Regions from separate parts of the Erwinia sp. AC075 genome, predicted to be linked through region 2. Evidence: predicted binding sites of a transcription regulator. Region 2 holds the regulator's gene; each other region holds the start of a gene.
What was found. Region 2 encodes Fur, which represses iron uptake genes when iron is present. Its sites were predicted from a motif close to ATAATAATGAGAACNACTATCAA; they were not measured.
Positions count from the first base shown of each region.

Region 1: a site for Fur is predicted at 3,151-3,173, ahead of efeU (iron uptake transporter permease EfeU). Genes of this name have one in related genera too.
Region 3: a site for Fur is predicted at 3,209-3,231, ahead of fhuE (ferric-rhodotorulic acid/ferric-coprogen receptor FhuE). Genes of this name have one in related genera too.

Region 1 covers NZ_CEEDEU010000001.1:817,362-823,564, forward strand. Annotated here, with positions in the region: gene putA (trifunctional transcriptional regulator/proline dehydrogenase/L-glutamate gamma-semialdehyde dehydrogenase) at 1-1,091, opposite strand, end outside; gene putP (sodium/proline symporter PutP) at 1,511-2,995, shown strand; gene efeU (iron uptake transporter permease EfeU) at 3,224-4,057, shown strand; gene efeO (iron uptake system protein EfeO) at 4,111-5,235, shown strand; gene efeB (iron uptake transporter deferrochelatase/peroxidase subunit) at 5,242-6,203, shown strand, end outside.
Region 2 covers NZ_CEEDEU010000001.1:2,276,920-2,283,122, reverse strand. Annotated here, with positions in the region: gene AC0IXH_RS10740 (beta-N-acetylhexosaminidase) at 1-2,169, shown strand, start outside; gene fur (ferric iron uptake transcriptional regulator) at 2,230-2,673, opposite strand; gene fldA (flavodoxin FldA) at 3,035-3,565, opposite strand; gene ybfE (LexA regulated protein) at 3,716-3,997, opposite strand; gene ybfF (esterase) at 4,145-4,909, opposite strand; gene seqA (replication initiation negative regulator SeqA) at 5,160-5,714, shown strand; gene pgm (phosphoglucomutase (alpha-D-glucose-1,6-bisphosphate-dependent)) at 5,745-6,203, shown strand, end outside.
Region 3 covers NZ_CEEDEU010000001.1:2,420,271-2,426,473, reverse strand. Annotated here, with positions in the region: gene AC0IXH_RS11505 (sugar porter family MFS transporter) at 1-71, opposite strand, end outside; gene AC0IXH_RS11500 (hypothetical protein) at 604-831, opposite strand; gene fhuE (ferric-rhodotorulic acid/ferric-coprogen receptor FhuE) at 933-3,134, opposite strand; gene AC0IXH_RS11490 (DUF1109 domain-containing protein) at 3,294-3,920, opposite strand; gene AC0IXH_RS11485 (sigma-70 family RNA polymerase sigma factor) at 3,907-4,473, opposite strand; gene AC0IXH_RS11480 (protein-disulfide reductase DsbD family protein) at 4,504-5,736, opposite strand; gene AC0IXH_RS11475 (peroxiredoxin) at 5,778-6,203, opposite strand, start outside.

The sequences.
Region 1 (6,203 bases), 1.5 Mb from region 2:
TTGATGCCGATGTCATAAGAGCGGGCCAGCAGCGTCAGCGATTTAAGGATCGGGTACAGCTCGGTCATCACGCGCTCGTACTGCGCGCGGCTGTAGCGCGGGTGCAGGGCGGAAAGCTTGATCGAAATGCCCGGACCTTCGTAAATGCCGCGGCCGTTGGAGGCTTTACCGATGGCGTGAATCGCCTGCTGATAGGACTGCAGATAGGCTTTGGCATCCTGCGCGGTCAGCGCCGCTTCGCCGAGCATATCGTAAGAGTAGCGGAAGCCTTTCTCTTCCAGCTTGCGGGCGTTGGCCAGCGCTTCGGCAATGGTTTCACCGGTGACAAACTGTTCGCCCATCAACCGCATCGCCATATCCACCCCTTTGCGGATCAGCGGTTCGCCACTTTTACCGATAATGCGGTTCAGCGAGCGGGACAGGTTGGCTTCGTTATGGGTGGACACCAGACGGCCGGTAAACAGCAGTCCCCAGGTCGCCGCATTGACGAACAGAGACGGGCTGCGGCCGAGGTGTGAATGCCAGTTGCCGTTGCTGATTTTGTCGCGAATTAACGCGTCACGGGTTGGTTTATCAGGAATTCGCAGCAAGGCTTCGGCCAGACACATTAACGCCACGCCTTCCTGCGACGAGAGTGAGAACTCCTGCAGCAGGCTTTGCACCATGCCAGCGCGTCCGGTTGCACCTTTCTGGTGCCGGAGCTTCTCCGCAAGCTGATGGGCGAGGCGGTAGGTTTGCTGTGCCAGCGGCAGCGGCAAACGCGCCTGTTCCAGCATCATCGGCACGGCTTCCGTCTCTGGCCGACGCCATGCGGAGGTGATGGCGGCGCGGTTAACCGACTGCGGCAGAATATGTTCCGCAAATTGCAGGAACGGCTGGCGCTGCTCGTCTGCCGGGGCTTCATCGGTTTCCTGGGGCACCGTCTGCAGCGGGATCTCAGGCAGGGCATGGCCACTTTCCAGCTGCTCAAGATAGTTAAAGATCGCCTGCTTGATCAGCCAGTGTGGGGTGCGGTCAATCTGGCCTGCCGCCAGCTTAATGCGCTCGCGCGTGGCTTCATCCAGCTTCACGCCCATGGTAGTTGTGCCCATGCCTGAGAACTCCTTAAAAAATAATGACAATGTTGGCAAGCAATATCACTGAAGTTGCAACTTTGTGCAACCGTGTTAAATGTGACGCCGTTTGCAGAGTTTGAAACCGATTATTTAAAAGCGGCATGGATATTGCTGCAAGAATCCGGCCAAGGTTGTTCAACGCCATCCAGCCTGGGTTGTAGGGACGCTTCTCGCAGGTGCAACCGGTTAAAATGTGATCCAGTGCAACCTGTTAAAACGCCGTCTGTGACGAAGGGTGAAATTGCTGTAACTGCTGTGTTAAATCGTTTGTGCGTCAAAGCGGTTTACGGCAGGATACCCCGCGCTGAGCCAGGGAGGTAGCGCCGCGACGTTCCAGCGGTGACTACGGATAGCTCCGGTGGTTGCGCATAAACAATAATAAGTGGAGAACCTGAATGACTCTGAGTACACCAATGATGGTGACCTTTTGTGTGTATATCCTCGGCATGGTGCTGATAGGTTTTATTGCATACCGGTCTACAAAAAACTTCGACGATTACATCCTCGGCGGTCGCAGCCTCGGTAGCGTGGTCACCGCGCTGTCGGCGGGCGCATCGGATATGAGCGGCTGGCTGTTGATGGGTTTGCCTGGCGCGATTTTCCTGTCGGGCATCTCAGAAAGCTGGATTGCCATCGGCCTGACCATCGGCGCCTACCTTAACTGGAAAATTGTCGCGGGGCGTCTGCGCGTGCAGACCGAGCATCACGACAATGCCTTGACCCTGCCAGACTTCTTCTCCAGTCGCTTCGAGGACAAAAGCAAAATGCTGCGGGTGATCTCAGCGCTGGTGATCCTGGTGTTCTTCACTATTTATTGTGCTTCCGGCATCGTTGCCGGTGCGCGTCTGTTCGAAAGCACCTTCGGCATGAGTTATGAAACCGCGCTGTGGGCCGGTGCTGCTGCCACCATCATCTATACCTTCGTTGGCGGCTTCCTCGCCGTCAGCTGGACCGATACCGTGCAGGCCAGCCTGATGTTCTTCGCGCTGATCCTGACGCCGGTGATGGTGATTTTAGCCGTCGGCGGGCTGAGCGATTCACTTAAGGTGATTGAAGCGAAGAGTATCGAAAACCTCGATATGCTGAAAAACCTGAACTTTGTCGCGGTGATTTCACTGCTGGGTTGGGGACTGGGCTACTTCGGGCAACCCCATATTCTGGCGCGCTTTATGGCGGCTGATTCCCATCGCTCAATCCGCAGTGCACGCCGCATCGGCATGATCTGGATGATCCTGTGTCTGGGTGGGGCGGTTGCCGTGGGCTTCTTCGGCATCGCGTATTTCCAGAACCATCCGGAGCAGGCCGTGGGTGTATCTGAAAACGGCGAGCGCATCTTTATTGAGCTGGCGCGTATTCTGTTTAACCCGTGGATTGCCGGTATCCTGCTCTCCGCTATCCTGGCGGCGGTGATGTCGACCCTGAGCTGTCAGCTGCTGGTGTGTTCAAGCGCACTGACGGAAGATTTGTACAAAAACTTCCTGCGCAAAAACGCCACTCAGCGTGAGCTGGTGTGGGTAGGGCGCCTGATGGTTCTGCTGGTGGCGGTGATCGCCATTGCGCTGGCCTCGAACCCGGAGAACCGCGTGTTGGGACTGGTAAGCTACGCTTGGGCGGGCTTCGGTGCGGCGTTTGGTCCGGTGGTGCTGTTGTCGCTGATTTGGAAGCGTATGACCCGTAACGGCGCGCTGGCAGGCATGATTATCGGTGCGGCAACCGTACTGATCTGGAAACAGTACGGCTGGCTGGATCTGTATGAAATCATCCCTGGCTTCCTGTTCGCCAGCCTGGCAATTTGGATCGTCAGCCTGATGGGCCGCGAGCCAAGCGCTGCGGCACAGCAACGTTTCGAAGCAGCAGAAATCGAATACAACACCAAATAAGTCAGCGTTTACCACCGGGCGTCGCACTGACGCCCGGTCGGTTGACTGCCATTGACTCTTCGCACGCCCCGTTTGTATCCGCTACAGCACCGCCGCGCCCCTTCTCGCAGATTGCGAAAATACCCACGATCCCTCTTGTTTTTTCGTTGCCGATAATGATAATCGATATCGTTTTGATTTACGTTTCTTTACCGCAACTGAAATTCTTTCACACTCGAGGGTGTAGGCATGTTTGTTCCATTTCTCATCATGTTACGCGAAGGCCTGGAAGCCGCGCTGATTGTCAGCCTGATCGCCAGTTACCTGAAGCGTACCCATCGCAGTGAATGGTTTGGCGCAATGTGGGTGGGCGTGTTTGTTGCCGCCGCACTCTGCCTTGGCGTTGGCTACTTTATCAACGAAACCACCGGCGAATTCCCGCAGAAAGAGCAGGAGCTGTTTGAAGGGATCGTGGCCGTGGTGGCCGTGTGTATCCTGACCTACATGGTGTTCTGGATGCGCAAAGTGTCCCGCAACGTGAAAGCCCAACTGGAAGATGCCGTGGACAATGCGTTGCAGAAGGGCAAAAGCAGCGGCTGGGCGCTGATTATGATGGTGTTCCTGGCGGTTGCCCGTGAAGGCCTCGAATCGGTGTTTTTCCTGCTCGCGGCCTTCCAACAGGATGTGGGCATTGGCCCACCGTTGGGCGCCATACTGGGCCTGGCGACCGCGATTATCCTCGGCATGCTGATCTACTGGGGCGGCGTGCGTCTTAACCTGGCGACCTTCTTCAAGTGGACCAGCCTGTTTATCCTGTTTGTGGCCGCCGGTCTGGCCGCCGGTGCAATCCGCGCCTTCCACGAAGCCGGGCTGTGGAATCATTTCCAGGACATCGCCTTTGATATGAGTAATACGCTCTCCACCAGCACCCTTATCGGTACGCTGCTGGAAGGGATGTTGGGCTACCAGGAAACGCCAAGCGTCAGCGAAGTGGCGGTCTGGTTTATCTATTTAGTTCCTGCGCTGCTGCTGTTCTTTATGCCAGTGCGTCCACAGGCTACGGCAGTGCGTACCACACGCTAAGCCTTTGTCCGCGCCTGTTTTGCAGGCGCGTAACTTTTTCACAGGGATTTACTATGACTCTTCGTTTTCGCCAGCACGCGCTGAATGCTGCGCTCGTGACTTTGCTGACCGGTTCTGCCGCTGCGATGGCCGCTGATATTCCACAGGTTAAAATCAGCGTGAATGACAAACAGTGTGATCCAATGAACGTCACGGTGAACGCGGGTAAAACCCAGTTCATCATCCAGAACAACAGCCAGAAAGGGCTGGAGTGGGAGATCCTGAAAGGGGTGATGGTGGTCGAAGAGCGTGAAAATATCGCGCCTGGCTTTACCCAGAAGCTGACGGCGAATCTGGAAGCCGGTGAATATGACCTGACCTGCGGCCTGTTAAGCAACCCGAAAGGCAAGCTGATCGTCAAGGGCACTAACGCGCCTTCTGACGGAAAGCCGGACGTGATGCAGTTGGTCGGACCGATTGCTGAATACAAAACCTACGTCACCAAAGAAGTGGTGGAACTGGTTGCCGGCACCAAAGCCTTTACCGATGCGGTGAAAGCGGGCGATATCGAAAAAGCCAAAGCGCTGTACGCACCGACCCGCCGTCATTACGAGCGCATCGAACCAATTGCCGAACTGTTCTCCGACCTGGATGGCAGCATCGACGCCCGTGAAGACGATTTCGAGAAGAAAGCGGAAGATCCTAAGTTCACCGGTTTCCACCGCATTGAGAAAGCACTGTGGGGCGATAAGAGCACCAAAGGCATGGAGTCCTTTGCGACTCAGCTGAACACCGACGTGTTGGATCTGCAGAAGCGCATTGACGAGCTGGCCTTCCCGCCAAGCAAAGTAGTTGGCGGTGCGGCAGGTCTGATTGAAGAAGTGGCCTCCAGCAAAATCTCAGGCGAAGAAGATCGTTACAGCCGCACTGACCTGTGGGATTTCCAGGCTAACGTTGACGGCGCGCAGAAAATTGTTAACCTGCTCCGTCCAATGCTGCAGAAGGCCGATGCGCCTCTGCTGGCGAAAATCGATGCGAACTTCAAGAAAGTGGACGGCATCTTGTCAAAATACCGGACCAAAGACGGTTACGAATCTTATGACAAGCTGACTGACGCTGACCGCAATGCAATGAAAGGCCCGATCACCACACTGGCGGAAGACCTTGCTAAGCTGCGCGGAACGCTGGGACTGGATTAACTGTAAATGGCAAAATCTGTGGATGACGCGGCACTGCCGTCGCGTCGTCGTTTATTAAAAGGCATGGGCATCCTTGGGGGGGCCTTTGCTGTAAGTGGTGGCTGTCCGGTGCATGCGGCACCGGATGATAAATCCTTCTCGCCAGGCGCCTTGTCGCCTTCAGCAAGACAGGAAGCACAGCCGTTCTATGGTCTGCATCAGGCGGGCGTAACCACACCTCAACAGGCTGCGATGATGATCGTAGCCTTTGACGTTTTGGCGACCGACAAAGCGGATTTGCAACGGTTGTTCCGCTTGCTCAACGATCGCATTGCCTTCCTGACCAAAGGCGGCAAAGCGCCGCTGGTGACCAATCCACGCTTACCGCCAATGGATTCCGGCATTCTGGGAGATGATATTTACCCGGATAATCTGACCATTACGGTGTCGGTGGGGCATTCGCTGTTTGACGAGCGCTATGGGTTACAGGCGCACAAGCCGGTGAAGTTACAGGCGATGACGCGTTTTCCTAACGATGCGTTGGATGCCCGTTTGTGCCACGGCGATCTGCTGCTGCAAATCTGTGCCAACACCAATGACACGGTGATCCATGCCCTGCGCGATATCATCAAGCATTCGCCGGATCTGCTTAGCGTGCGCTGGCGTCGTGAAGGTTTTATCTCTGACCATGCTGCGCGCAGCAAGGGCAAGGAGACGCCAATCAATCTGTTGGGCTTCAAGGACGGTACGGCGAATCCGGATACCACTAACCAGCCGCTGATGGACTCGATTCTGTGGGTCACCGCCGGGCAGGGCGAACCGGCCTGGACCGTGGGCGGCAGCTATCAGGCGGCGAGGATTATCCAGTTCCACGTTGAGTTCTGGGATCGTACGCCACTGCGCGAGCAGGAGACGATCTTTGGTCGCGTGAAGCACAGCGGTGCACCGTTAGGGATGCAGAACGAGCATGATGTGCCTGACTATGCCAG
Region 2 (6,203 bases):
GATACCGAGGAACTGACCGATTTTGTGGAGCCTTTTGGCGCTCAGTGGAAGCGCATCGCAGATGATAAGAACCTGTTGATGGATGCCCAGGGCCGCTTTACTAAAAACAGCGATGTCGCCCCGATGGCCGCGTCCACTTTACGTGGGCAAATCCTTCCCACCCCGTTGAAGGTTTCGGTGTTCTCTGATGACGCGGATCTCTCTACTGGGGTGACGCTGGAACTGGCAAGCCTGTCGGCAGAGAAAGCCGAAGCCATACAGCAGCGTTTTGCGCTGATGGGAATCAAAGCGCAGCCCAATGGATACCCGATTACCACCCGGGTGAGCCAAAAAGCGTTCGATAAAAAGCTGGCCGTTCCGGGGGGATACACGCTGAATATTGGCAAGGACAAGGCTGAAGTGGTGGGTTATGACCAGAGCGGCGTGTTCTATGGTTTACAGTCGATCCTGTCGCTGATCCCGGCCGATGGCAGCCTGAACGTGGCGACGTTAAAGGCCAGCGATGCGCCGCGTTTCCAATACCGTGCGGTGTTCCTTGATGTGGCGCGCAACTTCCACAGCAAAGAGGTGGTACTGCGCTTGCTGGACCAGATGGCGGCGTGGAAACTCAACGTTTTCCATTTCCATCTGACCGACGATGAAGGCTGGCGTATTGAAATTCCAGGCCTGCCGGAGTTAACGGAGATTGGCAGCAAGCGTTGTCACGATCCCGAAGAGAAGCGCTGTTTGCTGCCACAGTTAGGATCGGGACCAAACAGTGATAACAGTGGCAGCGGTCATTTCAGCCGTCAGCAGTATATCGATATTGTGAAGTATGCTGATGCGCGCGGTATTCAGGTCATCCCGGAAATCGATATGCCGGCCCACGCCCGGGCAGCGGTAATCTCGATGGAAGCGCGTTACGATCGCTTGTTCAATGCCGGTAAGGAAAAAGAAGCCAATGAATTCCGCCTGCTCGATCCCAGCGACAATTCCAACACCACCTCCGTGCAGCTTTACGATCGCACCAGCTATCTCAATCCGTGCCTGAGCTCCTCGTTACGCTTTACCGACAAGGTGATAGGTGAAATCCAGGCGATGCATAAAGCTGCCGGACAGCCGCTGAAGACCTGGCATTTCGGCGGAGATGAAGCCAAAAACATTCGCTTAGGATCCGGCTATTCGGATAAGAACACACCCGTTGAAGGCACCGGTTTACTGGACTTAAGCCAGCAAGATAAGCCGTGGGCAAAATCCCAGGTCTGCCAGACGATGATTGAAGAAGGAAAGATTGAAGACCTGGATCATCTGCCGAGCGACTTTGCCCTTAACGTCAGCAAGCAGGTTAAGGCACACGGTATCGGCAAAATGCAGGCCTGGCAGGATGGTATTAAAGACGCTAAAAATGCCAAAGCCTTCGCAACGGACAGGGTTGCGGTCAACTTCTGGGATACGCTGTTTTGGGGCGGTTTTGATTCTGCCAATGACTGGGCAGGCAAAGGTTATGAAGTGATCGTCTCCAATCCGGATTACCTGTATCTCGATTTTCCTGCCGAGGTGAATCCGCTGGAGCGGGGATACTACTGGGGAACGCGCTTTACCGATGAACGGAAAATTTTCCACTTCGCGCCGGATAACTTGCCACAAAACGCCGAGACTTCCGTCGATCGCGACGGCAAACCTTTCACGGCTAAATCTGACAAGCCCTGGCCTGGCGCTCACGGCATCTCCGCTCAACTGTGGAGTGAAACCACCCGTACCGACGCGCAGGTGGAGTACAAGCTTTTCCCGCGCATTTTGTCCGTGGCGGAACGCGCCTGGCACCGCGCAGCCTGGGAGCAGGATTATAAAGCCGGCAAAGAGTATACCGGCGGCAAAACCCGCCTGGTAGACCAGCAGGCTCAGCTGAAGGACTGGCAGCGGTTTGCCAACCTTCTGGGGCAACGTGAATTGGCAAAACTGGATAAAGCCGGCATTGCTTATCGCTTGCCGGTGCCCGGTGGGGTGGTGCAGGACGGTAAGCTGGTGGTCAATACCGAGCTACCGGGCTTAACCGTTGAGTACAGCCTGGACGAGGGGACAACCTGGCAGCAGTGGCAGGCGGATCAACCGCCGGCGGTGGCCGGTAAGGTATTGCTGCGTACGCGCAGTCCTGATGGTCTGCGCGTCAGCCGGACGGAAGCGCTGTAACGGGGCGACAGGCAAAAAAAAACCGGTGAAGGATCACCGGTTTTTTGCTGTTAGTGTAGATTACTTGTCGTGCAGCGTCTCATCTTCACGGCAGTCACCGGTTGAGCAGTGACCGTAAAGGTACAGGCTGTGGTTACTGAGTTTGATGCCGTGGCGCGTGGCGATATCACGCTGGCGAGCTTCGATGTTTTCATCACGGAACTCGATCACCTTGCCACAATCCAGGCAAATCAGATGATCGTGGTGATGCTGCTGAGTCAGTTCGAAAACGGATTTACCACCTTCGAAATTATGACGGGTAACGATCCCGGCATCATCAAATTGGTTAAGAACGCGGTAAACCGTCGCCAGACCAATCTCTTCGCCCATGTCAATCAGACGCTTGTACAAGTCTTCCGCACTGACGTGATGGCCCTCAGGTTCCTGAAGTACTTCCAGAATTTTAAGTCGTGGAAGCGTGACTTTCAGGCCGGCCTTCTTTAATGCGGTGTTATTGTCAGTCATGCGGATATTGTCCTGTTACTTTGCTAGTCACTTTGTGGCTGAAAAGCCCTGAACATCGGTCGTCGCGAAAAGCCAAACGTCTCATTATAGAACTGATATTTCGAAATGAACACCACTGGCGATGCATCTCAATCAAGGGAGGTAAGGAGAAGAGTCGTTACGTCCGTGAGAGCAAGCGGTTGGGCTGACATTTCGCTCTGCCTCATCATAGTCGCTATTAGAGCGAAAGGCGCTGAGAAAGCGGGTGACCGATGGCGATATTTTACAGATTTGCAGATGAAAGTTACAAAAATGTGTCTATTACTTCTATAGGAAAAACCACTGGCCTGATGTGAGATACCTCCCAATCAGGCCGGTCTGATTACGCTTCCAGGATTTCTTTCAGCTGGAGCTCGTCATAAATCTGTTTGACCCACTGCTCGGTGCGCTCACTGGTGAGTTCTGGCTGACGATCTTCGTCAATAGCCAGACCGAGGAAGTGCTTATCATCCGCCAGCCCTTTCGAGGCTTCAAAATGGTAGCCTTCAGTTGGCCAGTGACCGACGATCACCGCGCCTTTAGGCTCGATAATGTCGCGGATGGTGCCCATCGCGTCACAGAAGTACTCAGCGTAATCTTCCTGATCGCCACAACCGAACAGCGCAACGAGCTTGCCGTTGAAATCAATTTCTTCCAACGTCGGGAAGAAATCATCCCAGTCGCACTGCGCTTCGCCGTAGTACCAGGTTGGGATACCGAGCAGCAGAATATCAAAGGCTTCAAGGTCTTCTTTGCTGCTTTTAGCGATATCATGAACTTCAGCCACCTCTTTACCGAGCTGCTTCTGGATCACTTTTGCAATGTTTTCTGTATTGCCCGTATCGCTGCCAAAGAAAATGCCTACGATTGCCATGACTTACTAACCTCTTGAAACGTATTGATAGGGTAAAGGCTGCTTATTACAGATACCGGCAATGATAGCAGACAGCTACAGGGGGATAAATGAGTAATCCGCCTGCTTTTGTCGCTTTGTGCTTCACCGGGGGGTGCTGAAAGCGCCTGTTCAGCGGTCCTGATCGGCCAACTGCGCCATGACCATTTCTTCAATCAGCTCGCTGCGGCTCATATTACGCTGCTCGGCAAGCTGGTTCAGAGCATCAACCGCGTCACTGTTCATTTTCAGTTCAACGCGCTTCAGCCCGCGCACTTTATCGCGCTTAAGCTGGTTGCGTTTGTTGATACGCAGCTGCTCATCACGCGTCAGCGGATTGGTTTTTGGTCGTCCCGGGCGACGGTCATCTGCGAACAGATCGATCGTGGTGCGGTCCGTGTTTTCTTTTGCCATAGAATCGTGATACTGAAAGGCTGGAGTTCTGATGGTTCAGGCCTGATGTCGGCTGAAATTCGTGCAGCGACAAATTTTTAGCGCGCCATCATACCCCAGCGAAAGTCATGACGACAATGATTTAGCCATCTCAGGATATAATTGTTTTTACAGCGCAAAAAAACGGCGTATTGCGCGCAAAACAGCATCAGGTTTCTCGGCATGGACCCAGTGACCGGCACCGTTGACCACATGCGCACGGGCTTTGGGGAACTGCGCCAGCAGGGCGTCACGATATTCATCGGCCAGGTAGGGCGAACGTTCGCCGCGAATAAACAGCGCGGGATGCTCCCAGGCCGGAACCGGCTGCCAGCCAATAATCCGATCGTAGCACTGCCACAGCACCGGCACGTTAAACCGCCATTCCCCTTGCTGGAAGGATTTCAGCAGAAACTGAATCACGCCTTCTTCTTCTATCGTTTCACGCATCAGCGCTGCGGCATCGCTGCGTTGCGTAATGCCCGCTGCGGTGACCGCCTTCAGCGCCGCAAAAATCGTATCGTGATGGCGAGTCGGATAAGCGACCGGTGCCATATCGATAACCACCAGCTGCTCGATGCGTTCTGGCGCCAGCGCGGTTAACGCCATCGCCACTTTTCCGCCCATCGAATGTCCGATGACCGCGAACCGGTCAATCCCTTCGTCATCTAGCGTTTCCAGTACATCGCGGGCCATCGCCTGATAATCCATCTGGTCATCGCGAGGCGATAAACCGTGGTTTCTCAGGTCGATCTGCACCAGCTGGCGATCGTCCTTTAACCCTCGCGCCAACACGGACAAATTATCAAGGCTGCCAAAAAGGCCGTGGATTAACACCACGGGAACCTCAGGGCGGGCGGATTGTTCAGATAGCAAGCGGGTATTCAATTCCATAACAAAGTTCTTACTGTTGAAACGAGGGGTTAGGGTATCATAGATTCACTTTTTCCTGCCGTGACGGCCAGAAAGCGCCCGCCAATCTTTTTGCGGCATATTCTGACTTTTACTGGTATCAGGGGCTGGCGCTACACCCCGGCAGGATTTAACTTTATAATCCTCGTGTTAGAGCTGGAACGATCCTGTGCGGCTTGTTCAGGCAGCGTACAGACCGGCTCTTATCAGCAATAAATTGTACTGGATCAAGATGAAAACTATTGAAGTCGACGAAGAGCTCTACCGTTATATCGCCAGTCACACTCAGCATATTGGTGAAAGCGCCTCTGACATTTTGCGTCGTATGCTTAAATTTACGGCCGGGCAAAAAGCGCCTGCTACCGCAGCGGTAACGGCATCTACTGCCGTGAGCGTCGCCAAAGACGCGGCGCCAGTGAAGGTGGAATCCCGCCCTCAGGACCGCGTTCGCGCGGTGCGTGAGCTGCTGCTGTCTGACGAATATGCTGAGCAGAAGAAAGCGGTTAACCGTTTTATGCTCATCTTGTCGACTTTATATAATCAGGATCCCAAAGCTTTTGCCGCCGCGACCGAGTCACTGCTTGGCCGCACGCGCGTTTACTTTGCAGGCAATCAGCAGACCCTGGTACAGAATGGCACCCATACCAAGCCGCAACATATTCCCGGCACGCCGTATTGGGTGATCACCAACACCAACACAGGTCGCAAACGCAGCATGGTGGAACACATCATGCAGTCAATGCAGTTCCCTGCGGAACTCGCTGACAAGGTTTGCGGCACCCTCTAACTGATAAAGAAGCGTCAGGGAGAATCGCCAATGGCCAATCACCCCCGTGCAGGGCAACCCGCCCAGCAGAGTGATTTGATTAACGTTGCACAATTAACGTCACAGTATTATGTCCTGCAGCCCGATCTGAGCAACCCGGAACATGCGGTTAAATTCGGGACTTCTGGCCATCGCGGCAGTGCAGGGCGTCAGAGCTTTAACGAGACGCACATTCTGGCTATTGCTCAGGCGATTGCAGAAGAACGCAAAAAGAACGGCATTACCGGTCCTTGCTTCGTCGGCAAAGATACCCATGCGCTCTCCGAACCTGCGATCATTTCCGTACTGGAAGTGCTGGCCGCGAACGGTGTCGATGTGATTGTGCAGCTGGACAATGGCTATACGCCAACGCCTGCGATCTCCAATGCTATTCTGGAGCACAACAAAGCCGGTGGCCTTCAGGCCGATGGCATTGTGATCACGCCTTCGCACAACCCACCGGAAGATGGC
Region 3 (6,203 bases), 140 kb from region 2:
AACGTAGCAACCAGCGCAATCTGATGTAATCGTTTTCTCTGATGTTGATTAAGGTGCATCGCCAAAGACATATTTCTACCTTTTATTTGATTATCCGTTTAAAGCCGGAACGGTTAAAAACCCATGATGGCTTCATCTCTGTTCTCATCTGATGACAACAAAGGGTGCCAATGGCTGACTGGGGACCCGTTTCTGGCTATCCAACGGTGAGGTACTCACCGAGCGATATCGTCAAAGAAGATAGCATTATGTTTGAAATAAAAATTCTACTTACGTCACACTGCGATTGATTGATTTCGTTACTGGCGGTTTTTGGTATTTCTGTTCGATTTGTCTATTTCAGATCAAATGCGCAACTTTATGATTTTTATTGAATTTATGTTTGATGATAATGACGTCTGCAAATTCCCCTCAAACCCGCTCAACTCTGGAACGCATGATTAGTACATTTCTTAAGCAATTTATGTTCATTTTGTGATTACTTTGGAAGAAAAATTCCATTGAAAAAGTAGGTGTTTTCTTACCGGGTTAATGAAGCGGAGACCTGAAATTTTGGCAAAAAAAAACCATCCGCTGGATGGCTTGTCGTTGCTGGAACCGGGATTAAACCGGTCTTGGTGAGAACTGACCAATCACCTCTTCGGCAACGTCATGCTCAATGGGCTGATTATGCGCGATCAGGTAGCGCTTTTCCCCCAGGCTGAACAACGTTAAGTCATAAGGCTCATCGTCGAAGGTCAGGGTTGCCGGGAAGCCTGGGCCGCCCTCATATTGCTGGAAGCTGACTAAGTCACCCCCGGTACCGGTCAAAATTAAGATGTCATACGTCATGGCTTGGATCCCTGCAATGCGGTGTAAAGTCGGCACCAGTATACCGCGCCAGGCATAAAAGGGGAGAGCCTGCCCCATTGCTGAGGCAGGCAGAAAGCAGATTAGAAGCTGTAGTTGGCGGTAACCGAGACGTTACGTGGCTCGCCGTAAACGGTGTTTCTGCCGACGTCGATGTTGTAGCTCTTGTCGAACAGGTTGTTCAGGTTCGCCTGCACCGACAGTTGCTTAGTCACGCGGTAGCGGCTGAACAGATCCACCAGCGCATAGCTGCCTTGCTCGGCGTAAATCGTGCTGGCACCGTCTGGACCGTCAACATGATCCCAGGTGTGAGTCTGCCAGTTGATGCCGCCACCTACCGTCAGATCCTGCAGCATCGGCAGGCGATAGCTGGTGAACAGTTTCAGCGAGGTGCGCGGTTGGGTCGGATTCAATGCCTGATCCTCGCCGTCTTTCGCCACATAACGGGTAGCACCGAAGGTCATTTGCAGATTGTCGGTCACCGCACCATTGATTTCGAACTCGACGCCTTTACTGACCGTGCCATCCTGCTCGTAGTAAGCGTAATCGCTGGTGCCTGGGATAATCGCGTAATCTGTTGTGCCAAGGTGATCCTGCTCGATACGGAAGACCGCCAGCGACGCCGTTACGCGGCTGTTCATCCAGTCGCCTTTAATCCCGGTCTCGTAGCTTTTCCCGGTCACCGGCGCAAGGTAAGCGCCACTGGCGTTGCGGTAGGTCTGCGGCTTAAAGATCGAGGTATAGCTGGCGTAAGCAGACCAGGTATCGTTGATGTCATACACCAGGCCGGCATACGGCGTGATGTTGTTCTTCTCGGTATTCTCGGTCAGCGTGTCTGCGCTGTATTTGGTGTAGCGCGCGCCGAGGATCAGGTGCAGCGGATCGGCCAGCGAAATGCGTGTTGCCATATAGGCTGACTTCTGATGAATGGTGTTGTCTTCCGACAGGGCCTGATCGTCCCAGTCCGGTTCCGGATAATTGCCCCAGTTGTTGAAGTCGCCGACATCGGCTGACGTCAGGTTGGTGAAGGCGCTGAAATAACGATCGTTCTGGCGGATATAACTCACGCCGGCCATCAGCTCATGTTGACGACCCAACAGCTCGTAAGGTCCGCTGACATAGGCATCAAGCGCATTTTCTTTCCGTTTGGCGCTGTTATAACCGGTGCCGCCTAACAGGTCGTAACCCGCATAAGGACCGACGCCGATACCGGTATTTTTATCAAAGTAGCCGTCGATATACAGCGCTTTACTGTCCATCGTCGCTTCGGTGTGGCTGCCGCTCAGGTTAAATTCCCAACCGTTATTGAAGCTCTGCTTCAGGCTGGCGAAGACCTTTTTCGAGTCGCTGTCGTTATACGCCCAGTCTGGCGCGGTATTGGTGCTGCGATCGTAATGGGTTCTGCTGCCATCCAGATAGTAAGTTGGCAAACCGCCCCAGGTGTTGCCCGAGATATGGTTTTCCTGGTAGTCATACCCGACGGAAAGGGTGGTGGAGTCGGTCAGATCCGCATCCACTATGCCGTAGAGGAATTTCTTCTGGCTGTGATAGCGATCCAGCCAGCTGTCACCGTCCTGGTAGCCGGCCACAATGCGGCCGCGGACGTTACCTGACTCGGTCAGCGGCGCAGATAAATCGGCGACATAGCGTTGATTGTCCCAGGTGCCGTAGCTGGCCGAGACGTTGCCGACAAATTCTTTGCTGTCCGCATGCTTGTGCACCATGTTGACCGAGGCCGCCGGGCTGCCGGCACCGGTCATCAGACCGGTTGCGCCGCGAACCACTTCGACCCGATCATAAATCGCGGTATCAGAGAGGGTATCACCGATATTCCAGCGCGGATCGACCAGCACCGGAACGCCATCAACCTGATAGTTATCGATCATAAATCCGCGCGAATAGAAATTGCTGCGGTTCGCGCCGGAGTTAAATTCAGAGATGCCGGTGGTGTTTTTCAGCACATCGTTCAGCGTTTCCAGCTTTTGATCTTCCATACGCTGTTTGGTGATCACGCTTATCGACTGCGGCGTATCACGGGCGGTCAGGGCCAGTTTCGTGGCCGCGCGGGTGACGGGGACGTTGTAGTCGGTGTCTGCGGTGTTGCTGCTGTCATCCGTGGCGGCATTGACCACCAGGTTTTGTTCTTTCTGCGCCGTTTCTGCGGCGGAAACCGGCAACGCAGAGGCAATCAGCACGGCAAGCAGTGATAAAGACGGCGTGGAAACGGGGGTGAATCTGGATCCGCTGGCGCGAGTTCCCTGGGAAGAGCAAGGAGCAAAGGACATTATTTACCCTCAAAATGATTTTATTATTTTTACTTCGCACAATGCAGAGCAAGAAAATTCCTGAACGCACCAAAAAACGAATGAGAAGTATAATCATTTTGATTGGCAATGCAAAAGAATGTGTTGAACCATTTCGAAGTGTTGCGGTCGCGGATTTTCTTACAGAACGACCAGCCTGCGACCGACAACAATCGTGGTCAGTACAATGGTCGCGAAGGCCAGCAGATGCAGGATCAAATCCGGCATAACCAGATGAACTGGATGGCACAGTGTCAGCATCACTAAGGCCATGCACGCCGTACCGGCGCCGGCTGCAGCCAGACTTTTTACCGGATAAATTGCCCGCGTCTGACGCAGATAGCCAATCATAATTGCCGCCATCGGCACGCTGACTACCAGCATAAACAGGTAGCAATTGGTGCCTTCACCCTGGCCATGAATCGGGGAAACGCTGCGCATATTGAACAGAATACTGCCGAGCCACAACACCGCCAGCGGCACAAACCATTTCCAGCTCAACGGTCGGCGACCGGCAATGCTGGTCAGAAAGGCATTACGGATCGCCAGGGTTCCGGCGATAAACGCCAGCACCAGCTGAAAAATCGCCCATCCCATCCCAGGCTGAGACCAGTCGGTCAGGCTGCGGTGCACCAGCAAACTGGCCGCTGCGCCGCAGGGCAGGGCCATCACTATCGCGGCGACCACGCGCCACCCGGTGGGTGCCGTCCTTTTTACCGGCGCCGCGCTGCGGCTGAGTTTTTCAATTAAGGCATTATGATCGGTCATGCTTTGCTCCAAAACGGCGAAGATTGGTCAATGCGCGATGCAAAAGTGACTTTACGGCCGGAACCGTCAAATTATTCTGCGTGGCGGCTTCCGCCAGGGTCATCTCCCGCAGATGGACATGCTCAACGATTTGCCGCTGTCGGGATGAGAGTTGATTCAGATACAGGCTCAGCTCTTCCCGCGCTTCCGGCCGCTCAGGCTCGACAAAAGACGTCGACGGGTAGGTGGCGGCGGCGTCTTCTTCCTCCACTTCCCAGTGACGCTGGCGGCCGCGTCGGCGAAGCGCATCCACCGATCGCGCCTGGGTAATGGCCATCAGCCACGGCAAAAACGGGCAGGCGGGATCGTAGGTATGGCGGACGCGGTGAATGGCCAGCAGAACATCCTGAATCACGTCTTCAACCAGCACCGCATCGTCAACGTGCTTATGCACCAGGGTGCGGATCACCGGCACCAGCTCGGTCAGCAGGCGAGTGTAGGCCTGCTGTTTTCCAGCCTGAGCTTGCGCCATCAATTCTGGCCATTCATCACGTTGCGTACCGGATTTAACCATCCACCGCCTTTCTTTCACGTCCTGCTTTGATCACGCTTTTTTGCCGCTCGCCTGGTTAAGGGCATTCACCACGATCGACGGGGTCAATACCTGCGGCAACACCTTCGGTGCACTGCCATCAGCCGGATACACCACGTACAGCGGCAGACCGCCCTGGCCGAATTCGTTCATCGCATCATCAATGTCGGGGTTAAATTTCGTCGAGTCGGCAACCATATATACCGTACCGGTGCGCAGCAGCGCCTCTTTCACCGCCGTGGTGGAAAGCGTGGTGCGCTGGTTTACCTGACAAGTAATACACCAGGATGCGGTGAAGTCCACCATGATCGCTTTACCGTGCCCGCGCGTCTCGGCAACGGTTTGTGGCGACCATTTCACCTGGGTAACGGCTGCGGCGGTTTGTCCATCAGGCAGCGGGGCGCCAGGCTGGATAATGCCGGTCACCGGCGCTATCACTGCCACCAGCAATGCGGCGGTAACGGCATACAGCAGCTTGTGCGATTTTTCACGAAAACGTCGTTTCTGCGCGATGCCGTAAAGCCAGCCGGCAAAACCGAGCAGCACCGAGCAGGCGAGGATCGTCGCCAGTGCGCCGGTACCGGCCTGTTGCGCCAGCACCCACACCAGCCAGGCGTAAGCACCGAACATCGGGAAGGCGAGGCCGTGTTTAAGCACATCCATCCACGCGCCAGGACGAGGCAGGCGTTTTGCCAGCTGCGGGAACAGTGACACCAGCGTAAAGGGTGCGGCGAACCCCAACGCCAGCGAGAAAAATATCGCCAGCGAGACGGCCGGCGGCTGCACCAGCGCATAGCCAATCGCACTGGCCATAAACGGCGCGGAACATGGCGTGGCAACCACGATCGACAGCACACCGGTCAGCGCCGAACGCACTAACGCACTGCGACCGACTTCGATTTCGCCCGCGCGCTGCAACGAAAGCCCGACTTCAAAGACGCCAAGAAGATTCAGCGCCGCACCCAAAATAATCAGCGCCAGGATGGCAATCACCAGCGGCGACTGGAGTTGAAAACCCCAGCCCACCGCATCACCGGTGGCCCGCGCCGCCAGCAGGATGCCCGCCAGCGCCATCATGGTGACGACCACGCCCGCCAGGAAGGCCAGTCCCTCGGCGCGTGCCGCCGACGAACTGCCCTGATGACGCAGCAAACCCAGCGCCTTCAGGGAGATCACCGGAAACACGCACGGCATAAAGTTGAGGATAATGCCGCCTAAAAAGGCGGACAAAATAGCAGTTAACATAACGGGCCTCAGCAGGCTAAAGGGTGACCGGCAAACTCAGATCAGGAATGCGAAGCAGAATATTGTTTCACCGCGTCCATGGCTTTCTGAATATGGGTATCCGGGTTGCGGTCGGTGAAGCTCAGCAGGATCTTGCCGTCTGGCGCGATGACATATGAGGTACGGTCAGAGACGGTTTTGCCTTTGATCTGCATGGTGGTCTGGTATTCGCTGGCCACTTTCGCGCCTGGGTCGGCGGCTACGGTGAATTTATCGCGGCATTCCAGTTTTGAGAATTCGCCAATCTGCTCGGTATTGCCGGCGGTCACGCCAACCACGCTGGCACCGAGCTTTTTAAAGCCATCGGTCGCTTCGGCAAAGTCATGAGCTTCAATGGTACAGCCTTTGCTGAAGGCCACCGGGAAGAAGTAAAGCACGACCGGGCCTTTTGCCAATGCCTGCTGCAGCGAGAAGGTCAGCGGCTTGCC